One region of the Alicyclobacillus fodiniaquatilis genome, then DNA from elsewhere that is predicted to be linked to it. Evidence: riboswitches for the same ligand, from Rfam matches in the RefSeq annotation. Region 1 holds a riboswitch; each other region holds the start of a gene.
What was found. Region 1 has a riboswitch for cyclic di-AMP ahead of ACFSB2_RS26070 (NlpC/P60 family protein). Riboswitches for the same ligand answer to the same signal wherever they lie in the genome.

Region 1 (4,744 bases):
AAAGCGCCACGGTTGTTCATTCGATGCTGATGGCGCCCAGCAAGCAGCTTCAAGTACTGCGTACAAATCTTCATCACGAACTTTACGATCAGCGAATGAGCGTGGTGACCAACGATTCAAAAACAGCGAGCTGACAGGATATTCAGCTTTTCGGTGCGCTTTCACCACATTTGTCAGTTCTTCCTGCACAAAAAATCCTCCTTCAGCCAGATGGGATGGGCTGTCCATCTCTTCACTTCAAATGCCCTGCCACTTTATATCATGTACTGCTTGAGCACCTGTTGCAATGTTGACTTTGTCTCCACCTTGTCAGAAATATCGATCCCCAATGAAATGAGCGTATTGGCAATGCCAGGGCGAATACCTGTGATGGTCGCCCGGCAACCGAGCAGATTGATACCTTCAATAATGTGGAATAGATGACCCACGACCGCTGTATCCATATAAGGGACACCAGACACATCAATAATGATGTGTTCAATTTTCAGATTTGCAATTTGCGTGAGCGTCTTTTCTTGAATGGTCTTGGCCCGGTGTGTATCGATCATACCCACCAACGGCAAGATGGATCTCGTCTCCGTAAGCGGAATCACAGGAACACTCAAATCCTCGATGATCTCGCGCTGAGCATTCATTTTTTCCTCGTTGTAGCGCGTGTAACTGATAAAATAATGATTTAGAAACCTATCTAAACCATGAGCCAAATCGCGTTGAAAAGCAAAAATATCCTCCACGTCGACTTCCACGTGTTGATGATACACATATTGAAAATCCCAGAGGCATTTGCGAAACCCTTCCGTGAATTCCATTATCAACGGAATTGGATGTCCGTTTTTCGCAATATTATAACCAATACGCTCTCCTAGTAAAACTAAATCGTCTATTTTCGCTTGCAACAGCAAATCTAATAATTCGTCGATCACATCATAGACTGCAGCCATATTTGTATCGCGGTTTTGCAGGTACTCCAGTCCTTTAGTAGACTGAAGCATCATTTCCTTGTGAAACATATCCAGATTCAATGACATAAACTCCGCAAAAGTTTGGCCTGGTTTGAACTGCAAATTCACGCCGGATCCCCCATATCTGTCATACACCGCGCAATCGATACGCGCCATTTTTCACATACAGATCACCATACATCAGTCATTTCTACACCGCAATCAGACAGCACATGAAACCATGCAAAAATACACTGATTGCAACTACATCTGACCTTCACAACCCACCATAATCATACATCAAAACCATCATTATTATAATTACCCTAGCTCATTTCCATGGTAATCTAGCCATCATAACGAAACCAAAGCCGAATCCTGGACAACAGGTACGGGGGATATCCTCATATAGGGGTGAACGTGTTTCGCACAAGGGCAACTCCTGCCCAAACCCGTCAACTAACCTCGGAGGCAAAAAGGAGGAAATTAATTTGCATCGCAAAACGCTTATCGCTGGTTTAGTGTCCATCTCAACACTCGCTTCGCTCGGTGCGCCCATTGCTATGGCATCCACGACGAAATCTGCCGTTACAGTGCTTCACAATGCTTATCTGATCTCCGCACCCAAGACTGGTTCCACCAAGCTTAAACTTGAACGAATCGGCACACAACTCACACTTGAATCGGGCAGCAACAAATACTGGTGGCATGTGAAAGATCCGAGTGGCAAAGTAGGCTATATCACCTCGAATACATACTATACAGCGCAGGCGGAATCCTCATCTGTGCAACTTCCTCCTGGCATTTCACTGGATCCTTCCATTACGCCAATCGCATCGGTCAACGCAACCTCAACTGCCAAATTTAACGCAATCCTCAAAGTCGCCAAAAGCAAACTAGGCACACCTTATGAGCTGGATCACAACGAGGACCGCGGCCAAACAGGTTTTGATTGCTCCAATTTCGTAGAGTATGTCTACCATCATGCACTTGGCTATCTGTTTTCAACTGCGTCGAAGACCCAATACACATCCGTGGGCACCAAAGTCGCGATTTCAAAGATGCAGCCCGGCGATTTATTGAGTTTTGATGATGGTGGTCATAGTGGGATCTACATCGGCAACAATGAAATGATTCAATGTGGCGGTGGGCTCGGCAAAGTAGGCTATCTCAGTGTGGCACCTGGTTCATATTGGTATAAACATCTTTCCGCTGTCAAACGGATGTACTAAGCATAAAAACGCCCCCTCAAGCTCGTGGGGGGTGCTTTATCCCTTCTTGCACTCTTCAAGAAATCGCCACTGTAGCGACCTCGTTTGCCCTTGCATTTCACCCGATTAAGATATAGGATTCAGAGCGATACTTGTTTTATATGTTCAAAGAGGTGAAGATTGTTGTTGCACTTGCTTTTGCAGTTTGTATTTTGGGCCATTTCTGTCATCATCATTGGGGTGATGTGTTTTGCCGCCTATTCATACTATAAAAACAATCAAAAATTGAACAATGATTATTTCGTTTTGTTAAAACAACTACAAGAAAATCCAAACAATGCAGAAATCAGAAGTCGCGTTTTCGAATCCGGACGGCGGTATTACAAAAATCGCCAAACAGGCATTGACTTGAGTATAGAATGGGACATCAAGAATCACGTTGCAGAATCGAACACGCCCAATTGAACTGGGTTTGTCCAGCTCGATTCATATTGAGAATTTTATGTGCATTTTTCACCTAGTATTGGGTATTTTAACAAATGCGGTAACGGCGAGGGCGATTCCCGTGTATACCATGTACCATGTGGCACACCTCAAACCACATTATTTAAATAAGTGTATCATGACCGAATCAGCTCTCCGCCGAGTATCGTCAATTGGCTTTATCACCCTCGCTCAAAAGGTTACGCCTGCTCAATCGTAAAGGTTTGCGTTGTTGGGTCAACGACGAGCAACAGTTGATTGTCGACAAAAAAGCGCAGTCCGAACAACCCTGTACTTGAGAAATCGGGATCGACAATGCAAGGCACGTTCTCAAACACATGCGCGCCCACGTTCAGTGTACAGACCGACTGGTACGCTTCAACCTCTCCACCAACCCCACCAATCTGGATTGCACCTAAATTAGGCAAACCAAGATTTTGAGCGGTGGTGCCATTAAACGTCAGTTCAAACGCACCTGTATCAAGAATCATATTCTCGACCCAAGCACCATTTACGTTCAAGGTAAAATTAAGCGCATCATTCTCAATTTTCCCGTAATACGTCGCTAATGGTGTATACATTTTTCCACTCCTCGTCATCATGGCTTAAGACAAGGTACGTGATTGCTAAGTCACGTGGTCACGGCTGATGCAATACAAGGTACAGCGGATAAAACTTTTCAACCAGAACGCATCAGGTTTGTACATAAGTCTGTATTGACAGCCGGACAAGCAACACAATTGTGATCACCTCAAAATCAAAGGATTTCTTTTTACAAAAATTTCTTATCGATATGTTGTAAATTGGTTTGACTTTACCCAAAGGTTGATGTAAAGTACTTTGTATACCAACTGCATTTCAATATAGTTTTGATGCATGAGCCGTTCGGTCTGGCCCACTGGGTCAGAGTTGAGCGGCTTTGTTAATGAATTATGCTGAATTAGCGCCATGGAGGAATTTAAGAATGCAAGAAGGCATTGTAAAGTGGTTTAACTCTGAAAAAGGGTTTGGATTTATCGAAGTTGAAGGCGGCGAAGATGTATTCGTACACTTCAGCGCAATCCAAAGCAACGGATTCAAGACGCTTGATGAAGGTCAACGTGTAGAATTCGAAATCGTTGAAGGTCCTAAAGGCCCACAAGCTGCTAACGTTGTTGGCCGCTAATCAAGTCTTAAAAAAGCCCGTGCGGTTCTTGCCGCATGGGCTTTTTTTCTGAAACGCAGACCTGACATGTCAACCTCACATGCGCCTTCATCCCTCCCTCAATTGCTTGACATCATGAACTCCCCTCTTTTTGGTAAGCATTGCGCGTATTGATGTTTAAAAAAAGTACATCGTATACGTTGAGGTGATATTTGTGGAAAAAACACAGAAACCGATTGGCAGCCCGTTATTGTGGTCTCTGATCCCGATTGGCATCTTTGCTTCTTTCTTTGGAGCTGTCACGGGAAAGCGGGCCATAGAAGCTTCACGCAGCAATAATAAACGTCAACTGGATTTTCGAGACAATTCTCGCTACGACTGAAATGTAAAATCCCTCTGGATCCCTTCGTCTTGACCGATGGCCCTGCTGCACATTGACACGTATGCCGTAGCAGGGCTTTATGGTGGTCTACAAGACAAAAATGACCCCGTCATTGTTGACGGGGTCTGGAAAGGTGGATCAATGCCGGGATCCACATAAAACATGATAAATCCTGCGGCTCAAAAAAGATTCAAAACCATTCTACCTAAATGAAATCACACCTACATTTATGTGATACTGAACCTCTTTGACTCGTAAATTCATGGCGCCATAGATACGAAACGCACCAGTATGGCGATCCAAATTACCTGCTCATGGCTTGGCAAACCAAATCATGGAGATACTAACTATGTCCAGACAGCTTATCTGTTGTTGGAACAAGAGTGATAAGCCAAAAGGGCTATTGCATATGATCTAGTAACGAATAGGAGGAATCATATTGATTGGACAAATCATAGAGCTCATTTGTGATGCGGATTACAGTACGATGAACCCAGAGTTACGAGAGACGTATACGATTGAAGATCTAGAATCGGCCACAAACCTTTCATAGCTAAACGAAGTTTCATCAGGGTCTTGCCCA
Region 2 (4,744 bases), on a different contig from region 1:
AATTGCCCGCATCTGCAGCTATCGGCACGTTTGGCGCCACTTATTATTCCAGCAATGCAAAGGCGCAAAGTGATTTTAATACAGAGTTCTCGGTCAAAAAGATTCAAAGCGCGGGGACCGTGAATGGCTTCATGAAGCAATATAGAACCGGCAAAGAATACGATATGGGCAGTCCGTCGAACTACCAACTGCCGCAGGATGTCATTGAGTGGCAGGAGGGCGATTGGACGATTGATGTGTTTGGCGCGCCTTCGCTCGATCTCAACAATACAGCAAAGCAACTGGATGATTTCCTAAAGACCAACGCGCTACCGCCGACAGAAGGACACATTTTGGTGGATCCCAATCTGACGGGCAATCCTGTCACACAAATCGGCTGGGTGTTTGGCAATACATTTTACGTGTGTGACGCTTCCTCAATGATGAATGCGTTGCAGATGGCCGTCTCGATGCGGGAATATGATAGTTACAAAGTGACGCCGTAGTGCGAAAGGGGAAAGCTACACTCAGCTCAGGCTGAAGACTGATTTCAGATGAGTGCGAAAGGCGTATGATGAAATCAAAATTAAGTACCTCCCGAAAAGAGAGGGTCAAATCTATGCAAATACCCGGCTATTATATGACGAGGCCAGCCCAAAATGATGAAAACACTGCCGATTTTGAGCGGATCTACTATGACATGATGGCGCAAGACGGCGCGGCGGAAATCAATTACACACTGACGGCGCCGAAGTGGCAGTTTCTTTGTTATCTAGCAGAAAAGAAAAACCTCTTGCTACACGGATCCGCGAACGCGGCAATTGCGGAATTTGAACCACGCCAGTCGAATGATGTCGATGAATTTGGCAACCGTTGTGCGATTTATGCGGCATCTGACGGCTTATGGCCGATGTATTTTGCCATTGTCAACCGGGATGTTGTCACTTCACTGGTCAATGCTTGTTTTCATGTGCGTTCAGGGGACGGGCACGCTGCGGAAACATATTACTATTTCTCGGTGAACCAAGCGGCATTCGCACAAGGTCCTTGGCAGAATGGGATGATTTATCTTCTTCCACGCGATACGTTTGAACAACAAATTATGGAGCCATACAATGGTCTAGCGATTGAAAGCACACAGTGGGCCAGCGCAGTTGCAGTCAAACCACTCGCTAAACTGGCTGTTACACCGGATGATTTCCCCTTTTTGGACCAAGTGAACGGTCATGATCCGCAACTGGTCTCGGAGCGCGCTGCGCGCAATCCAGACGGATTCCCTTGGCGGGAATAGCGCCGGATAGACAGGATTAGGTGTGTAAAACGAAAAACCGTCCTTTGGCAGGACGGCTTTAGAATGATACAAATTCTCGCTTCATCTATATCTACATCAGGCTCCTCATGGAGCGTTTCTACTCCATCACTTTATGACTAAAGTGCATTTTTACGCTCTCAATGGTATCGCCAGCAATAAAGATTTTTGCATCTGGCGTGGTGAATCGGATCACGCGGTTTTCACCGTCAAATTCGGTATCGCCGAGGTGAATCTCATATGTATCCCCGGCGTCCGTCGTAATGATGAGTTCGCCCCATTGCTTCAATTGTTCATGCACTTCCTCCATTTTCATCATACCAATCACCTCGTGTACTTTTTTATTTCACAACAAGAACGTGGGTTGATGCTTCTTGTACAACTTTTTGGCTTACACTACTACTGAGTAGTTTCTCTAGCAGGCCTTTGTCTTTGTTTCCGACGACAATTAAGTCGATTTTTTCATGCTCTGCATACTGACTGATTTCATGTGCGGGGTCTCCCCATTTTAAAACCAGCTTCGGTTCAACGCCTACTGTAAATAATCGTTTGCGGGCTTGCTCCAGAATCTGATACCCTTCTTGTTCTAGGTCCGCTTGAACGTCGCTTGAATTGACTACATACCCTGTTCCCACGCCGAGACTGTTGACAGGACGGAGAACGTGGAAAAGCGTAATGACACGGTTTTTATTTTCCTCACACATTTGGAAAACCTCGTGCATAATGACATCCATCGTCTCTGCATCGTCAACCGGTACAAGTATACGTCTATACATATTCTCTCCTCCCAACTATCTAGAATCGAGATGGTGTACGACAAAAACCCCGCAGGTGTTCCTGCGGGGGAGCGGAGTTGGCTGGGGTGAAGGGCAAATATACGCCTCTCTTAAAGCTGACGAAGTTAGCTGTCGGATTCGGGATAAGAGATTCCCTACCAGTCAAAGACTGGATTCACCCCAATGGAATGGTTCCTCCGCTTCCTTTCGGAACTAAGCTTATGCGTTATAAAGTTTTACGGCACTGCGGAAAAGTCTAGTGTATCAGCATCTCAATGTTGATCAACGATTCAATCTTTGTGTGTTTTCTTTTGCGGCATTGAGCGCCTGTATGACGAACAGGGTGTAAACGGTACCGATACAAGCCGTTGCGACGATGAATCCAACCATTCATCAGTCCACCTCCTGCGCCGTTTTGCGCGGAGGGGCGTAATATTTCGATAAACGCTTGCCATTTGACGGAAAATACCGCTCTGCACGATTGGCGCGACGTAACTTGGTGTCCGCGTCATAGAGAAGTTGCGCATCTACCGACTCGCTTCCATGATACAAATCGATCCATTCTTGCGTTTGCATATATCCGTCTCCTTTCAAATTCGCCTACGAGGTTAGCTGACGGGTTCGGGCTGAAAGGATGCCCTACATGGTTGCGCCATGATTCACCCCACAAGTGGTTCCCCCGTTTCCGATGTGGAATTTGGCGGTTATGCTATAAGATTCGATAGACGAAATAGATTGCTGGGGGTAATTATGAAATTTTTTAGTCAAATTTTGTTGGATCCCCTCAAACCACACAGGTGCCAATAACTTAAGGACTGGATTGCGTTGCATCACGATGTCCGAGAATACCGTTTGTTATTCGCCACGATTTCATTAGATGCTTGCTCACCAACTGGCACAAAATCTCCAACAGATAACCAATCGATCACAATTGTTAAACCTCACAGTACAAGCAAACCAGACTGGATGTCGAAAGTTACTTCTAGAGATATCGAGCGCATCATAATCGGAAGTTCGAATGGCAGCAAATCATTGATCAATCGATCCAATAGAAAGGAAGGAAAACTATATCAACAAGTTCCTCACAATCATTGTGAAATTAAAAGACGGGAAAAGTTTAAGTTTGATTCCGATATTGGTAGAAATACAGAGCGATGATGCGTTGGTACCAGGGCGAAGTTTTGAAGTGAAGCTTACAAATCTCCATACCATCTATTTAAGTGCCCCGGGATGGATGCAGATTATATTTTATCTATGTTTTTTCAGTATGAGGTGCACTGATTTTTAGTAAACACTAATTACCCCAAATCTGTGAGTACCGTTCTCGATAAAGAAAGGTTTCCCAGTTGTAGCACGTGGCAATACACCGCGAACATTTCCTCGGGTTACAGTACTCAAGGGCCATAAGAAATCCTAGCATGGAAATAAGATGAAGAGTGCTGATGTGTTGACCACAAAGATATGACATACGGTGGAGCGATTCTCGGAGGGGATAGAATTGGTAGAGATGTTATTGTTCTTTGTATCGTCCAACATAAAGGTCGCAATCAATTGCAAAAAACAGTCGGTAAGTGAAGCTTATAACTGATTAATCGTTTGTCTCATATATCGTAAAGAAAAGCACTAATACATGCTTTAATGAGTGTCCAAGTTAATATAAGATTCCATTTGTTGAGACACTTCGAGTGGAGAAGGTCCTCGATTTATTCTCTCTTTATTTATCTAATTATTCATAAAAACATGGACGGAGGAGTAATGTTGAAGAGCCCAAAAATGTCAGTGTATGCATGTAGCTTTGTGGCAATGGGAGCCATTGTTGGATTGAGCGCGTGTGGAACTAGTTCTTCTGGAAATTCGTCTAAACAGTCTTCGAATGTAACCTCTTCTAAAACGGTTACATCCAATTCAGGAGCTAAGACAACCCTCACAGTTTTGACATGGGGAAATGACGCTACTACCAACTATCTGTCCCAAACTCTAAAAACACTTAATCCCAAATTGGCTAAGCAGTATACTTTTAAGCCGATTCTTGCAGCTAATGACGACACAGTGTCTAAATACAAACTAGAACTATCTTCTGGGCAAACCGTGCCTGATATCATTCAGATCAATGCCACAGATTTACCTGCTATGTGGAACACGAAGACTATAACCAATTTAACATCCACCATTAAGCCTTATGAGAGTGACATGTTTACCGCTACAAAATTGCTCGTTTCATTCAAAGGTCAGGATTGGGGATTCCCTTATCAAATCAAGACAAAATTATGGTACTACCGCACTGATATGTTTAAGAATGCCGGGATAAACGTAAACAATGTACACACGCTCGGGCAGTTTATCCAGGCAGGAAAGAAGTTACAAAAAAAATATCCAAATAGCTATATTTGGAATCTTGGTGATCCTGTTGCTAGCTACGATCTCGGCATGATTCTTACAGGAAATGGCGGAGAATTCACGAATAGCACTGGAAAATTTGTAATCAACACCAATCCTGGCGTTAAAAATGCGTTCGTTGCACTCAAGCAGCTGTATGACTCGGGCGTTGTGGCCGACACTCCAGATTTCACTGCTGCATGGACCAAAGATTTAGCGAAAGGTACCATTGCTTCAACGTTGAGCGCAAGCTGGTTGGAAGATATGTTGCCATCATATGCACCTAAGTTAGCTGGCAATTGGG
Region 3 (4,744 bases), on a different contig from region 1:
ACGTAAGCCAACATTTGAAGAGTAAAGGTTACATTCAAACTTACGATTGGACCGAAAACTCTGAATCCCACCACACTCTGGCCTTTACTTTTGAAGACCTGAAACACATTGGGCAAAAAGAAAAGCAAGCTGTATTGGACGCTGATATTTTAATTGTATTGTTGCCAGGTGGAAAAGGAACCCATGTTGAATTAGGGATTGCACTTGGACACGGAAAGCGGATTTTTCTTCACTCACCTGACCAGGCGATAAATCAGCTCGAAGCGACAAGCACTTTCTATCATTTGCCTGAAGTTGAAAAAAGCTATGGGAGTTTGGATGATTTGGTGGAAAAAGTAACCGCATGATGACGCTTGATGGGAAACTGTGTGATAGGTGTGAACCATAGTTCCGGTATTACTTTTAACTAGCAAAACACTTGGGGGGCAAGGAAAATGACCCAAGATTTCACCATTCGGAACGGAGAAGTCGATGATAAATCCCTTATTCAGAAATATGGAGAAATTGATCCTGAATGGGCACTGAACGAAGGACTTCTTGCGGTAGCTTTTTCCGACACCAGTTTTCATGTTTTTATTGCTGAGACGTCAAAAGAAGCCGTGGGGTACGGATTGATGCGTATGGAGCGTGGCTCAAATCGTGACGCCATGATTTATGTTGTCTATATCTCGAAGCATGCCCGCCGTCAGGGATATGGCATGGCTTTGATGAATCACATGCTCGAAACTGCAGCAAATTCAAACTGCAAAATCGTTCGCTTAATGGTCAATGTTGATAACGTTTCGGCGTGTACTCTATACAAGAATCTTGGTTTTACTGAGCGCAGGATAGAGATGCACTTGAACTTGGAAAACAAATAGCGTCCTTATTCTATCGTATCAACGGCGATTTCCAACGGCATATATACCTGAAAATCGCTTTCGCAAAATCGCTCTCAAAGTATGCAAATCGTTCAATACACGTTTCACATCCGGGTGATGAAGAATTGACAAGAAAACCGCTAGCATTGCTCACAGTCATCTTCGCGTTGTTTTTGAGTGGTTGTGCACAAAAACAAAATGAGAATAGCTCCATGCATGCCGCTCCTCAAGTGCGTACAAAAGAAACTCAACCGCGCAATGTCCTTTTGGCCCTACATTCCGATAATAGCGAACACGAAACTTTTATCTGTAACGCCTTCTTAATCATGTACACAGTCCAATCCGTATCGTACTACTCAATTGAAAGCAGCCCTAAAGGTGAGTCCCAAGCAGGATGCTTTGGGACTCACGATGATGCACGTTTGTTCGTGTTACCCAAAAAGTGAAGGTAACACAAAACCTATCGTTCTGTTTTATGTACTGATATCTTTATAAATTGATCTCTACTTATATACCGGGATTGGTTGATTTTACATAAAGAGGTCCCCAGTAGTATGGGTCGTTTAAATCTCGTATCTGAACACCCTGTGATGAGGTCGCAGAGATAAATTGACTATTCCCGACGTAAATACCAACATGCGAAATCTCTTGCCCATCCGTATTAAAGAAGACAAGATCACCAGGTTGTAGATTTGACTTTGCTATCGTTTGTCCAATTTGTGCTTGATCAGCTGCTGTCCTGGGAAGAGATATGCCAAAATGTGCGAACACTGTTTGAACCAAGCCAGAACAGTCGATTCCCTTCGAGGATTCTCCTCCCATTTGATACGGTGTACCGATAAATTGTTTTGCGTAGCTAACGATTTGTTGGCCAGAAACAGCGGAAGGACTAGACACCTCATAATCAGTTAAAAGAATTTGCGTGTCATTTGATATGTTCCATGTTGTTCCGTTCCATTGTGATTTAATGCCCAAACAATTAAGAATCTGCATGATGTACCATATGGGCATGTATGTAGTTTGATTCCCGGAGCTAGGATCTACATTAACAATTTGATTGATCCTCTGAACAAAGGTTCCGTTTATATAAATTGAACTAGAACCATTGTCGACATGTAGATCACTTACATTTGGAGTATGAGATGTGCTGAGGTTCCAAACAGGACTTTTCCATGTACTATGAATATTGGCGTTATCGAGTGCTTGCATGATGTACCAAATTGGCATATACGTTGTACCATCATGCACGACGGCAGACGGTTTTGAAACAATTTTCCCGTTCAATGCGATGGATTTTTGCTGTAAAGCTGGACGATTGGTACTCGCAAATGCTGTAAGAGGATTGACAGTGACCGCAATACTAGCACAAACGGCACTAGTACGTAGAGACATAAGGACTTTTTTCTTCAATCTTTCGGCTCCTTCTGAGTCCTACGAGGTTAGTTGTCGGGTTCGGGAGAAGGCTCCCCTACACGATTCGCGATTCACCCCAGTTAAATCGTCCCCCGTTCTTGCGATTCGGACATTTAATCTCAATATTCAGTTGACTGGACAATTTGATTGAAAGGATTTATCTCAGTAATATTAAGATTCGTATGAAAGGTAGCAACTTTAAGGGTCAAGCATGTAACACATGGGCGCATGATAGTTACAAATGCGCTCGGCAACCACCATTACAGTACGCTCTGGTAAGAAACATCATGGAATTGCTCTCTGGGAGAGGGTTATCACATATGTGGGATGAATTCTATTCAAAGGGTTATGGGTAAAAGCTGGGTGTTATGGGTTACTGTTGGGTGTTTATGTATCTTTCATCAATATCTCCAAGAGCGTTTTTTCAGGTGTTTCAGCCCCAGCAGGGGCAGGGGCCGACTGGATCGATCCCCTATTTTAATCCTGATATTGTCACCAAATCGCAAAATTAATAAACCTTTTATATGGAAATGCGGGCTTCTTGTATCGTTCCACTATTTTCTGTGATGCGAAGGATGTTTATGTCCCCTTGGTGATGTATGCCTCTTTAACGATTTTATCCTAGGACGCCGCCTTTTCGTCGGATGTATAGCCTGACTTTTTTTATAAGCTGCAGTCGCAACCCCCTGCGATGCTGGATAAGGGCCAACATCAAATTTTTCTGGTTTCACCCCCGACTCGGCAATTTGGACGATATCTTTAAAGATTTTTGCCGCATTAGCCGATGGGTCAAGTGGTGACATCGTTAAATGGTATTGAGGAGACGATTTATCGTACCCAATGTAGACAGACCCGACAATATTCGGGGTGTATCCATCAAACCAGGCATTCCTAACCCAATTGGACTCCCCAGTCAGTCCAGGACTGTACTGAACGGTCCCTGTTTTCCCGGCAACACCCCACCCCGGCACTTTGGCTACAGTCCCGGTTCCGTAATCAACAACATCCTCCATCAATCGAGTCATATTTGTAGCCGTTGTTGGTTTCATTATCGCTTTTGAAGAAGAATGAAACTGATATACTGTTTTACCCGATTGATTTACCACACGCGTGATTAAATGGGACTTCATTTGAACTCCATTGTCATCGAACGGTTCATATGCTTGAGCCATTTCCAGTGGATTCACTCCATATTGCATACCGCCTATGGCGACACCTAGGTGCTCCCGGTCATTCTTGGTTAGTGCAATCCCATCTTTCATTGCAAACGATGTTCCCGTAGCTATCCCTATTTTGTCGAGGAGCCAAACAGATGCTACGTTTTGGGACCACTCAAGACCATACTGTAACGTGACTTTTGCCGGTGCATTCGCGTCCCAGTTTTGCGGTATGTAACCACCACCAAAATCCTGAGGACTGTTATCGAGAATAGAACTCGGTTTCCACTTCCCGCTTTGGATTGCTGGTGCATATTCCATAATCGGCTTGATGGATGAACCAGGTGAGCTGTTCGTGTAGGCTCTATCCAACCCTAATTGGGTAAATCCTTGCTTGCGTGAACCCGCAGCTCCAAGAATGCCACCTGTTTTCGGGTCGAGAAACACAGCGGCTCCCTGGACAACTGTACCCGACGGTTGCCCAGGGAAATCATGATCGTAATTTTTGCTCCAAAAAATCGTATCTACTGCCTTCTGTACGCGAGGATTAATTGTCGTATAGATTTTCAATCCGCCATGCAGAAGTTGTTCCGAGGTAATACCGATGCGCGCTGCGTAATCAAATAGAAAGTTCGTAAACAACGGATATTTGTCCCATGACTCGTCCGGAAACGCATGATACTTAACCCCTAATGGCGCCTTCTCCGCGATAGTTGCCACTTGAGTGCTAATGTATCCGTATTTAACCATGTTGAGAAGAACTTGATTGCGCCGCTCTAATGCAGCCTGTGGGTGAGCCAATGGATCGTACTCCGTCGGTGCTTGCGGAAGCCCTGCAAGTAGGGCTGCCTGGTCAAGAGTGAGCGTCTCCGATGGGTCCTTGAGATTAACCCCGAAATAACGCATTGCAGCTTGGTCTACACCGTCACTATTTTCACCCAAGAAAACTTTGTTTAAATACATGGTCAAGATTTCTTGTTTGGTAAAAGCCCGGTTAATTTTAATACCAAGAATAATTTGTTTCAGTTTGTACGATATGGTCTTGTCATCATTTAAGTACACCATTTTGGCGAGCTGGTCTTGAATTGTACTTGCACCTTGATCCGCACTTCTGTGCAATAAGTCGACCAAAAAGGATCTAAAAATACTTCTCACATCTACGGATGATCCGTTCCAATAATTGTTATCCTCAGTCGCGACAATCGCATTCTGTAGGTTTTTGGGGATCTGATGATATTGTAAGTCCGTCAACGTGGGTCCAATTTTCATATATTTCGCCCCGGTCGTATCGTAAACAACAGTAGGCTGAGCTGT
Region 4 (4,744 bases), on a different contig from region 1:
TAGGGGTTGGTTTGATTGCGATGTATCGTTGTCTCCAGCGCTCGTCGCTCAGTTACGCTGTCACTGTCCACCTCAAGAATGACATTTCTCGTCAACACGTGTAGACCTACTGTATAACCTTGATTGAGCAGACAGGTGTTCGAGATGGTGCCGACTACACCGCTTTGAAAACGCAAGGTGATGCTGCCGACATCAGGTACACTTACACCATCCACGAGACTCTGCATCTCACGTTGGGCGTACACTGCATAGACTTCTTTTACATCTCCAAGCAAATAACGCGCCAAATCGACAATGTGCGTAGTTTGTTCCACCATTTGGCCACCCGATTTGTCCATCTGCCGCCACCAGCCGACCATGGGCATCCCGCCCAGCCAATAGCCCAACACCATACCTGGCGTTTCTCCAGCCAGCGTCGCTTTGGCGATGTTTGAAGCCCGAGAATAGCGCCAGTGATAGCCGACAGAGGTCAACAACTGCTTTTCTTGGATGGCTTTTAGAATTTGATCCGCCGGCTCATGCGCAACGGAAATTGGTTTTTCCACCAACATCGGAAGACCGCGTTCAATCACAGTCAATTCCGGTTCGCCATGGGCAAATGGCGGAACACAGATATACACGCCATCCAGTTTTTCGCTGTCCAGCATCTGGTTTAAATCCGTATACCCAACGGCGTCGTATTTTCTCGCCATCTCATTCAGTCGCTGCGGATTTACATCGTACATCGCGGCTACACGCGCGTCGTCCATCCCTGTGATGTTGCGCAGATGCACTTCAGAAATTCCACCGACGCCAATGAATCCAATATTTAGTGCCATTATCGAAATCTCCCCTTGTCATTCGTCGTATTTTAGAGCTGAGAAGCCATAAAACGTCGACTGGCGGCAAGTGTTTCGGCTGGATCCCCAGGCACGCCGCACTCCAGCGACATCCACCCCTTGTATCCGCTTTCTTTGAGCGCCGCAAAACCGGAGCGAAAGTCAGTGTGGCCCAACCCAGGCAGCAACCGATTGGAATCAGCCAAATGCACATATCCAATCCAGTCCGAAGCCTTCCGGATGGAACTGGCGATATCGGACTCCTCAATACTCATATGAAAGAAATCCGCCAATATCGTCATGTGTTGCGATTTTACCCGTTCGCAAATATGCACCGCCTGCTCCAAGCGATTGATATAGTGCGTCTCGTAGCGATTTAAAGGCTCCAGGATAACCTTGGTCCCTTGTTGCCCTGCATACTCCGCCAGTTCGCCAAGCTGCTCGACCAGAAGCTCTTCTTCCATTTCCAATGGCGTTTTCCAAGGTGTCAAATCCGGCAACTGCGGACTGCCAAAAATCGGCACCACAATCACTCCATCTTTTGCGCCAACCTCCGCGGCCAATGATAATAGTTGCTTAATTTCTTCACGAGATTGCAACCTATCTTCCTTCTGCGGGAACAACAAACCGAACTTAAATCCGCCACATATACAGGTCGCCGTGATACCGGTTTCATTCAGTGTCGAACGAATTTCGTCTACACGTGATGCCAAACCATCCCCGCGCAGTTCCACGCCTTCATAACCAAATTTCCGAAGATTCTCAACCTTTTCACGAAAAGAAGTACCAGGAACTAGATTCTCTTGGGCTGCAAATTTCACCAGTGTCCCACCCCTTGTCTTCAACGCTGTTGGACTACATACTATATACGATTAAGCATAACACTCATTCTCAGCTCTGAAAAGTAAAATCTCATTCCACTACAAGGTCATAGAACATGTGATCATTTGTGATTTCTGCACAGATTCCCCCTTCTCCTCATCCACCCAAATGGTGATAAATATGCTATTCTTAATGCATTCAAAAACAGTTGCGCCGTCGGACAGACACGCGTTCAGGTACACAACAACCCACCGCGCAGTTCGCCTGCCGCACGCCATCAGGATCATCATGACCAACTGCGTCCATCAAGCGCCTCATGACGTTGCACAAGGTAGCAGTTTATTCACAAATATTCTTTTATAGAATCAGGATTTTAGCTGAAGCAGCCAAACCGTTGGCTGCTTCAAGTTATGAAGGGAGTTTATGCATGGGTAAATCCGAAAAAGAATTAAAAATTCAACACTACATGGGCAGCCTGTTGGAAATTGTCGGCTCACTCTTGCTTGTAGTGCTCATTCTGGTCATCTTCGCTTTCGTCTTCAAATATATTGTTCCATTCGTCCTGGCTGCGCTCTTGGCTGTCGTGTTCTTGCCGATTGTCCGCCTGCTTGAACGCCTTGGTCTCCCCCGCATCGCGTCAGTGCTCATCTCCATGCTTGGATCTGTTGTGATCTTGGCGTTGCTCTGTACATTCGCAGCCATTGCCATCGCCAACGAAGCAACGACCTTCTCCAGCACGCTTGCGCCGTACTTCGCACAACTCGAAGACTGGATTGAGCATCCGACGAAATTACAGGCGCTGTTTTTGGGTCATCTGCCGCCGCATGTGGCTGCCGAGATTCAGAATCAAGCGGTGCATTCACTAAGCGGCATCGAGCACTGGATTCAGCTATTTGCAAACGTGCTACTCAACCTTGTGACAGAGTTCCCTGACTGGCTGTTCATCATTGGCATCGCGCTCGTTGCCACCTACTTTATGCTCATCAATCGAACAGCCATGTACCATAGTTTTGTAAAGATCCTCCCTCCAGGTTGGGAAGGAAAAATCTCTGCCACCATTCGCGACATGATACGGGCTTTTGTCGCCACCATTCGCGTGCAACTGATTTTGATGGCGATGTCTGGCGCACTGGCGATGATCGCCATGTGGATACTTCACATCCCGGACGCCTTCATCATGGGCCTGTTGTTCGGTCTTGCAGCCATCATCCCCTTCATTGGCTCATTCATCATCACGATTCCCTGGGCCATAGGCAGCTTTGCCATGGGGGACACATCACTGGGCATCAAGGTGCTGCTGATTCAAGTGATCATCCTGTTGATTGTGCATATGATCACGCCAAAGCTGACGGCCAACAACGTCGGTCTCGACACTTTGTCCACGCTCTTTGCCCTATACGTCGGCATGAAAATCATCGGATTCACAGGGATTTTCATCGGCCCTGTCCTGCTGATTGGCATCAAGTCACTGTTGCGCAAACATCTGATCGGCGATTTGTTTCCTGGTGTGGACACGCTTCAAGAACATCCAGACGATAAACGCACGCCATCGTGATCGACCAGAACGGCAAGATTTGCCGCTTGAATGCGTGTGTGTTAACATAAAGTTACTAAACTTCATATGTGCTCGCTGAATTCCGCAAGGAAGCGGGGGAACCGATATTTTGGGGTGAATCCAGATGTTTCTGGTAGGACATGCAGAAGTCCGAATCCGTCAGCTAACTTCGCAAGCGCATGATAGAGCAATGAACCTCCGTTGGCGTGCCAACGGAGGTTTCTGTGTTTATTCGGCCATATCTCATCAAACCATGACAAAACCAAAAGAGGTGAAGCGCATGTTTGGAACCAAAGCCACTCGCAAGGGAACACTTGACGTGCCCGCTGATAAACCAGTCACCAATCTGCATCGCTTCCGGGCGCATATGTTCGCAGACACGAACGACGTGCATGTGCGCCTGCATGATAGTCGAGCGGAAAAGGACTATCTGGATATCCGCCTCGGTTGTCAAGGTGACGCAAAAGGCAGCAAACTAAAAAGATTACTTTATGTCGTCGGCAGCATTTTTGCTTTTCTGTTGATGGTGTTCATCGCGCGGAAAATCGAGCGACAGAAAAAGGAGCCAAATCAATAAGTTGGTTCCCAAGTATGCGCTCAGCGACCGCAATCCCCGAATACGCCCCCGTCGTGAGTCCTCCTGCGCCATGTCCCGTGGCTACATATAATCCATCGACACTGGGAATGGCGCCGAGCACAGGCATATTGTCGGGGCTCGCCGGGCGCAGTCCAACGCGAACCTCGGCAATGCTCCCCGCCCCCAGTCCAGGGGCGATTCGCAGTGCTTCGCGCAGCAGTTCCTGCATGCCCAATGCCGTTACCCGCGTGTCGTAGCCACTGCCTGTTTCCCGCGTTGCGCCAACGACTACGCGATGCTCTGGGAAAGTCAACATGTAGTGGGAGTGGAACCCGACAATGATGGGCCACTTATCTGTGCGCTGCGCCATCTGCAGATGCAAAATCTGACCTTTTTGCGGCGTGATCGGAATGTCGATGCCTGTTGCCGCGCCAAATTGGTTGGACCACGCGCCACCGCAAATCATGACGGCGTCGGCGGTCAGTACGTCATCGTCGACATGGACAGCAGACACGCGTCCAGCGCTACACGCAATTCTGGCTTCGCCATGCACAACATTCGCGCCGCGACGGATGGCTGCCTGTTTGAGCGCATTGCATAAATACCTGCCGTTGAGGCGCGCTGCATCTGACATGTAAATGGCCCCTGTGATTTCACCAAGCGCGGGAAAATACGCCTTGGCTTCAGCAGCATCTAGACGGGCAATGGTCCCTAGATTTGGTGCGCCAGCCATCTTCCTTTCCAGCAAGAGCCGCTCGACGAGCACAAGCCGCTGCGCTTCTTCTTCATTTGCCGCCACGTACAGACCGCCAACCACCTCGTAACCCGTGTCCGTTTCGCCGTCTTCCGCCAACTGGGCGATGAGTTTGGGATAGTGTGAGGCTGCCGCATAAGAGAGCGGATAATAAGGCGCAGGCGGCGAAAAACTGGACGCTGGTGAAACAATGCCAGCCCCTGCCGCTGTCGCTTTTC

Region 2: it holds a riboswitch for cyclic di-AMP, as region 1 does, so the genes downstream of both, ACFSB2_RS13640 (universal stress protein) here and ACFSB2_RS26070 (NlpC/P60 family protein) in region 1, are expected to answer to the same signal.
Region 3: it holds a riboswitch for cyclic di-AMP, as region 1 does, so the genes downstream of both, ACFSB2_RS25850 (C40 family peptidase) here and ACFSB2_RS26070 (NlpC/P60 family protein) in region 1, are expected to answer to the same signal.
Region 4: it holds a riboswitch for cyclic di-AMP, as region 1 does, so the genes downstream of both, ACFSB2_RS21055 (hypothetical protein) here and ACFSB2_RS26070 (NlpC/P60 family protein) in region 1, are expected to answer to the same signal.

What each region holds. Positions count from the first base shown of each region.
Region 1 is NZ_JBHUCX010000101.1:1,610-6,353, reverse strand. It holds gene ACFSB2_RS26080 (nitroreductase family protein) at 1-189, opposite strand, end outside; gene ACFSB2_RS26075 (STAS domain-containing protein) at 255-1,070, opposite strand; cyclic di-AMP (ydaO/yuaA leader) riboswitch at 1,301-1,430, shown strand; gene ACFSB2_RS26070 (NlpC/P60 family protein) at 1,433-2,173, shown strand; gene ACFSB2_RS26065 (hypothetical protein) at 2,336-2,617, shown strand; gene ACFSB2_RS26060 (retropepsin-like aspartic protease) at 2,836-3,216, opposite strand; gene ACFSB2_RS26055 (cold-shock protein) at 3,600-3,800, shown strand; gene ACFSB2_RS26050 (hypothetical protein) at 3,994-4,161, shown strand.
Region 2 is NZ_JBHUCX010000035.1:80,551-85,294, reverse strand. It holds gene ACFSB2_RS13655 (hypothetical protein) at 1-485, shown strand, start outside; gene ACFSB2_RS13650 (hypothetical protein) at 599-1,270, shown strand; gene ACFSB2_RS13645 (hypothetical protein) at 1,389-1,607, opposite strand; gene ACFSB2_RS13640 (universal stress protein) at 1,630-2,064, opposite strand; cyclic di-AMP (ydaO/yuaA leader) riboswitch at 2,165-2,294, opposite strand; gene ACFSB2_RS13635 (hypothetical protein) at 2,458-2,640, opposite strand; cyclic di-AMP (ydaO/yuaA leader) riboswitch at 2,647-2,777, opposite strand; gene ACFSB2_RS13630 (ABC transporter substrate-binding protein) at 3,823-4,744, shown strand, end outside.
Region 3 is NZ_JBHUCX010000100.1:44,835-49,578, reverse strand. It holds gene ACFSB2_RS25860 (group-specific protein) at 1-347, shown strand, start outside; gene ACFSB2_RS25855 (GNAT family N-acetyltransferase) at 435-860, shown strand; gene ACFSB2_RS25850 (C40 family peptidase) at 1,368-2,270, opposite strand; cyclic di-AMP (ydaO/yuaA leader) riboswitch at 2,274-2,394, opposite strand; gene ACFSB2_RS25845 (transglycosylase domain-containing protein) at 2,828-4,744, opposite strand, start outside.
Region 4 is NZ_JBHUCX010000087.1:11,972-16,715, forward strand. It holds gene ACFSB2_RS21040 (Gfo/Idh/MocA family protein) at 1-818, opposite strand, end outside; gene ACFSB2_RS21045 (sugar phosphate isomerase/epimerase family protein) at 851-1,639, opposite strand; gene ACFSB2_RS21050 (AI-2E family transporter) at 2,068-3,195, shown strand; cyclic di-AMP (ydaO/yuaA leader) riboswitch at 3,259-3,388, shown strand; gene ACFSB2_RS21055 (hypothetical protein) at 3,476-3,772, shown strand; gene ACFSB2_RS21060 (NAD(P)/FAD-dependent oxidoreductase) at 3,726-4,744, opposite strand, start outside.